3 regions of the Providencia sp. R33 genome follow, and region 1 is predicted to be linked to each of the others. Evidence: predicted binding sites of a transcription regulator. Region 1 holds the regulator's gene; each other region holds the start of a gene.

Region 1 (2,211 bases):
TAATAGTGCCTTCTGGCGTATGGTTAATGGCGTTATACACTAAGTTCGCCACCGCACTGCGTAGTTGCTCTTCATTGCCATGTACCCGCAATGATTCATCGATGTTAAACTCAAATTGCTGGCGACCTTGGCTTAAGCTTAGCGCTTCTTGCTCAATCATTTTGAGGATCACGGGAATGTTCACCTGTTCATCAAGATTGATTTGCGGGGCAATTTCGATACGTGATAACTGCAAAAGCTGCTTGACCAAATTGTCCATTCGATGAGCTTGCTCTTGCATCACATTCAGCGCTTTTTTATTGACGGCAGGCATACCTTCTTGGTCATCCATCACCTCAAGATACCCCTGAATAACGGTAAGTGGCGTGCGTAGTTCATGGCTCACATTGGCAAAAAAATCCCTACGCGCTTTCTCCAACCGGCGTTTTTCAGTGACATCTCGCGCCACCATCAATAACTGCCCTTCTGTATAAGGCAAAATACGAAACTCAACGATTTCCCCGCTATTAAGCTCAATGGTTAATGCTTGGTCATAGCTTTTGATTGAAAAATAGCGGCTAAAATCAGGGTAACGCAGTAGATTGAAAATATGTTGGCCGTTATCCTCTGGCCAGCGAAAACCTAACAACGCCTGCGCATGGCGATTACACCAGAAAATATTGCCCTCAGTGGTCATCATCACGACAGCATCAGGTAAGGATTCAGCCCCACTGCGAAAGCGCTTAATGAGTTGCCCTAATTCGCGGCGACGTTTACGGTTGCGTTGCTGCATCTGGTAAATACCGTAAAATATCGGCTCCCAGCCCCCTCGCCCCTCAGGTGGTAACATGCTTTTATCCAGCCAAAGCCAATAAGACAATTTCAGCAAGTTATATGCATGCCACACTAAAGCGGCCAGTAATGAAACCACTAGCAGCCAAGGCAAGTGCCCGATAAAAACGGACAAAATCAGCGCCGGTAAAATAAATAAAAACAGCCCCCAAATCAGCTGTTTAATCGATAAGCGTTCAAGCACGCATGTCTCTCCCTAATTTGTCGTTAATAACGAACAGAGAAACGGTAGCCCGTACCGCGTACTGTTTGCACCATTTTATCATGACCTTCAGTTTCTAGCGCCTTTCTTAAACGCCGAATGTGTACATCCACCGTTCTATCTTCAACATAAACGTTCGCGCCCCACACATAATTCAAGAGCTGTTCACGGCTGTAAACACGTTCAGGGTGCGTCATAAAGAAATGCAGAAGTTTATATTCCGTTGGTCCCATATCAATTGGGGTTTCGTTACTGGTCACTCGGTGGGAGGTTGGGTCTAAGGTTAACCCATTCATTTCGATGATATCTTCTGTCGACATTGGCGAGATACGACGGAGAATCGCTTTCACACGAGCAATTAATTCTTTCGGGGAAAACGGCTTAATCAAATAATCATCTGCACCGACCTCGAGGCCTTTCACGCGGTCTTCTTCTTCCCCACGAGCGGTTAACATCATCACAGGGACATCGCGAGTGGCGCTATCTCGCTTCATATGTTTAATCACTTGGAGCCCTGAACCACCGGGGATCATCCAATCTAGTAACACTAAATCGGGCAGAGGGTCGACTAACTGTGCAATTGCGCTGTCATAATCATCAGCTTCAATCGGCTGGAAACCATTCTGTTCTAATACAAAACAAACCATTTCTCGGATGGGCGCTTCATCTTCAACCACTAGAATGCGTCTTGCCATGATTGTTCCTGTAAATAAGAAGACATTGTTAATGTGAACGCATTATGCGTCACTTTTATGACAGAATTATGAATGTCTATTCGCAAATCAAATATTTCTCCTTATATTAGCGGGTAAATGTCATCTAAGTGAAATAATTCCGCCATAACACGAGAAAAACACGAGGTTTTGATAGGATAAGGTATACTGGATAGCAGTAATTTATGCCCTTTATTGAAGACAGGAACTGATGGCTCATGCGCATTATTCACACCTCTGACTGGCATCTTGGCCAATACTTTTTTACCAAAAGCCGTGCGCCTGAGCACCAACACTTTTTAAATTGGCTAGTGAACCAAGTCGAAATTCATCACGTTGATGCCGTCATTGTGGCAGGGGATATTTTCGATACTGGGTCCCCCCCAAGCTATGCCCGTGAGTTATATAATAAATTTATTGTAGATTTGCAAAAAACGGGTTGCCAGTTGGTCATTTTGAGCGGAA
Region 2 (2,211 bases), 1.7 Mb from region 1:
TTTTCACGAGAAACGTCTTGAGCTAAGCGCGCACTTAACAGGCTAAGGTTACGTTCTTCCGCTTCTTTTAAGATAGCGTTGATGTCGCCCAGCTCAGTAGTTTTAAAACGATCGATATTTAAAGATGCCAGTTGGTTATAGTACACACCGCTGACTTGACGCAGTTTTTCAATCGCATTTTCTAAGTCGTTACGACCTGCAACTTCTTGCGCGATAACGCTATCGTAGTTTGCGCGGGCGTTTTGCACGTCAGTTATTGCAACAAGACCAACGTTAAAACGTTGTGTAACTTGGTCTAATTGGCGATAAACCGCTTCTTTATTGGCTTCAATATAAGATAATGCGTCAATTGCTTTTAAAACGTTAAAGTATGCAGTTGCCGTATTTAAAATTAATTGCTGTTGGCTGGTTTGGTAAGTGACATCAGAAATACCTGCAGTTTTTTCTTGGATCGTCAGCTGGCGCCATTTCGACATATCAAAAACAGTTTGCGTTAATTTCAGCGAGGCATTTAAACCCGTACTTTCGGTATTATTTGCATCACGGTAACCACTGCCATAGCTAGCCCCTGCGCCTAAACCTAATTGAGGTAATAATGGGCTACGAGCTTCATTAATTTTCTCAAAAGCTTGGTTACGTTCAGCCAATGATTTTCTTAACTCAGGGTTACTTTCTTTCGATTTTTGGTAAACCTGCAGTAAATCGTCTGCGAAGCTATTGGTACTGAGACCCACAAAACTCATCGCAATTAAAAGGGGAAGCAGTTTCTTCATTTTGATTCCTTGATTAAACAGCAAATTATGTTGAGTCTGTTGCCTAAAACGTACCATGCCTAATTTAGGCGATTGATATAAAAAATGCGTTTTAGAGACAGTCATGAAAAAAACAGACCCTATTGTTGCTCTTAGATTTGAATAATGGCGCTTATTGTAGCAGAGGTTCGTTTGAATTAACGGTAGCCTTTTGTGCCATTTTGTCTCAATTTTATTAAACATTACCTCATCTAAGGCTAAAAAACTTTAAAAACAGTTTTAATCCACAATTATTTCCTTAAGATGGAAATTAATGGGTTTGGAGAATGCAATGACAGATAAAATAGAACAGCCAGTTAAGTTTGGCAAAAATGATGTTGAAATTATATCCAAGCGTAAATTATTTAATGGTTTTTTTCAAATGATTGAATACCGATTCCGCCATCGGTTGTTTGCGGGCGGATGGAGTCATGAAATTCGCCGTGAAGTTTTTGAGCGCGGTCACGCAGGGGTAGTTTTACCTTACGATCCACAAACTGATAATGTGGTGTTAATCGAACAAATTCGTTTCCCAGCAATAGAAACTAGCGAAACGCCGTGGCTGCTCGAAGCTGTTGCAGGAATGATTGAAGAAAATGAATCTCCAGAAGAGGTTATTCGCCGTGAAGCGATGGAAGAAGCTGGTCTAGAAATCCATCATACGGAAAAAGCGCTCAGCTACCTTTCAAGCCCTGGTGGTACGACGGAACGTATGCACGTGTTTATTGGTGAGGTAGATAGCAGCCAAGCCCAAGGTATTCACGGCTTAGCATCTGAAAATGAAGATATCAAAGTACACGTTGTCAGCCGAGAGCAGGCCTACCAATGGGTAGAAAATGGTGCTATCGATAATGCAGCAACAGTCATTGCTATTCAGTGGTTACAGCTCAATTATCATAAACTTAATGAAAAATGGATGAAACAATCTTAAAGAACAATTAATCTAGTGAAGTGTGTGCTGATTAGCAGATATTTTACGAATTAGTCGTCATACTCCAATTACTCGTCATACTTCAAGCTGCAAGTGTGTTGGCTGCACTGCGCAACCCAAGTCACATACTTATGTATGTTCCTTGGGATAGCTCCGATTGTCGCCTGCTTGCAACTCGAATTATTTAGAGTAATTAAGTGAAAGTCATAAAATTAAGTTTCAAAGTAAACTGTAAGTGTGTTGAGTTTTTGTATAGTTATAATGAATAGAATAGATTAGGCATTAATAATATTGACGGAAAAGGAAGACTTTTGGATAGCCAGCTTGAAGTGACTGCAAAGCACTCTAACATTGTGAGAATTTTACAGGTTACTGATACGCATCTGTTTGCAAACACAGAAAATACTCTTTTAGGTGTAAACACCTATAAAAGCTATCAGGCGGTACTTGATGCTATCGCAGCACAAAATCTCCCAATTGACTTGATCG
Region 3 (2,211 bases), 120 kb from region 1:
ACCCGTTGATTTCGTGCCTTCAGGAATGATTTGGCTTGAGTGTGAATGGTCAGCCGTGACGATAACTAAGGTATCACCATGTTTTTTCGCGAAATCTAAGCCCACTTGTACTGCTTGGTCGAGGGCAACAGTTTCACCAATTTGGCCACATGGGTTGGCTTTGTGATCCTGTTTATCGATAGACGCACTTTCAACTTGCAAGAAGAAACCATTTGGGTTGACTTCTAATAGATCGATCGCCTTTTGCGTCATTTGCGCTAATGTTGGCGCATTTGGATCTAATTTCGGATTCGGTTTACACTCCAATGGCGCATTGTTGATGTTGCCATAATGCACGGCTTTCGGGCCTTCCCACGCAACGGTCATGTTGCCATCGTGGAATAATCCAAGCACAGGTTTGTCTTGGTTTGCCACTTTCACATCGTTCAGCGACTGTGCATCACGTACGATGGTGTAACCACGCTCAACGGCTTGTTGTTCAAGCGTTTTACCCTTGTAGTCACCCGCTTTCGCTTCTTGTTTGAAGCTCTTCGCACCACCGCCTAACGTGACATCTGCACGGGTCACCAGTAGCTGTTCTGAAATTGAACCACGACCGCCATTTTCAAGGGCATTGGTTCCACATTTTTCTGAGGTTTCTTCTGGGCCGTAACATTTACGTGCTGTCACGTGGGAGAATTGCGCCGCTGGCGTTGCATCTTGAATTTCAGAGGTCGTCACGTTACCTGTTGCTTTACCATTACGTTTAGCGATTTCAATTAAGGTTTCGTGGTCTTTACCGAACACATCAATCCCTAACGCGCCGTTGTAGGTTTTCACACCAGAAGACCATGCCGTTGCGGATGCCGCTGAATCTGTGACGTAATCAGGTTTTTGTGTCTTTTTATCTAACGCATAATGCGTATATTGGCCTGTAATTGGCAATGCATCGATACCTTTAAAGAAGCCAGAAGCCCCTTCTGCATAGTTACGTGCAACGGTGATTTCTGAATCGCCCATTCCATCGCCAATAAATAAAATGACGTTTTTCGCTTTGCCATTATGCAGTGCGGCTTTCATAATATCCGTTTGCTCGGTCGCTAAGCGGCGTGCGCCACCAAACTTGGTGATATCGCCTTGTGCTGCGCGGTTTTCTGAAACTGCATCATTTTTGTCCGCCGCATAAGCCGGAAGGGTGCTACCTAACATTAATGTGCTGACTGTGACAGCTAAAAGGGATTTCATAAAATTACCAGTCATAACTGTTTTCCTTGCCAATCAATAATGAAAAAAGAGGAAGTATGCTTCAAATAATGACTGGCATGCTAAAGTAGCCAGATGACAGTTGAATGACGCTTTTATGGCGAAATGAAGACGATTGTCATAAATGTGAAAAAAGCAGCGCATTATCCGCTGCTTTTTTTATTGAAATTAACGCACGATTACCACTGAGAAGTGAGCTGTTTAGTGCCTTCGTACAACGTTTCGCACCAAGATACATAATCGTGGCCACTGGGTAATTCGATGGCATCAACGAAATAGCCTTTATGTTTCAATACTTCCAGCAACTGGTAATGATTTTGAATGATCCCGCCCCAGCTTCCCCGTTGCTCAAATAACCCCGCTTCAAGGAAAAAACGAATTGGCTGCGGTGGCATCGTTTCTATTTCGCTGATTAACCATTCAGGGTCTTCCCCTTTTGGCGACCACCAATAAGACCCTGACATACTGAGAACGTTGCCAAATATTTCAGGGTGTTGTAGCGCATTCCATGTTGCCCCTAACCCACCAAAACTTGAGCCTGCAATAATGGTATGATCCGCTTTGGCATCAACACCTTTTTTCGCCAATTGTGGCATTAGTTCCTCCGCCAGCAATTGCGGGAAAAGCGCATTAGGAGGTAGCTCCTCACCACGCCTATCAGAACTAATGCTATCAACAAACACGATATTCATGGGTGGGAGAACGCCCTGATTCATCCAGCCATCAAAGAATTTCGCCATTTGGTAGGTATGAAGATAAATTTGCCCATCCAAAAGTACCAATACAGCAGGCTGCTTCATCGGCATATTTGGCCGGTACACGGTAATTTGCCGCTCGTTATTCAATATTTTGCTAGATAAGGTAAAAGTCTCTAACTGCCCTTTAATTTGGTTTTTTTCAATGACAGGAAATTGGCACTGGCGAATATTCGCTGCCAGTGATAGCAAGGAAAAACGGTTATATTTATCC

What was found. The regulator PhoB, encoded in region 1, activates phosphate uptake and scavenging genes when phosphate is short. The targets are predictions, from matches to a motif close to CTGTCATAAAACTGNCNNAT.
Region 2: nudF (ADP-ribose diphosphatase) is a predicted target of PhoB. The motif match lies at 974-993, and genes of this name have one in related genera.
Region 3: phoA (alkaline phosphatase) is a predicted target of PhoB. The motif match lies at 1,316-1,335, and genes of this name have one in related genera.

The regions. Positions count from the first base shown of each region.
Region 1 is NZ_CP072453.1:4,482,238-4,484,448, reverse strand. It holds gene phoR (phosphate regulon sensor histidine kinase PhoR) at 1-1,015, opposite strand, end outside; gene phoB (phosphate regulon transcriptional regulator PhoB) at 1,039-1,728, opposite strand; gene sbcD (exonuclease subunit SbcD) at 1,965-2,211, shown strand, end outside.
Region 2 is NZ_CP072453.1:2,763,202-2,765,412, reverse strand. It holds gene tolC (outer membrane channel protein TolC) at 1-773, opposite strand, end outside; gene nudF (ADP-ribose diphosphatase) at 1,084-1,722, shown strand; gene cpdA (3',5'-cyclic-AMP phosphodiesterase) at 2,034-2,211, shown strand, end outside.
Region 3 is NZ_CP072453.1:4,363,058-4,365,268, reverse strand. It holds gene phoA (alkaline phosphatase) at 1-1,239, opposite strand, end outside; gene J6836_RS20265 (alpha/beta hydrolase-fold protein) at 1,422-2,211, opposite strand, start outside.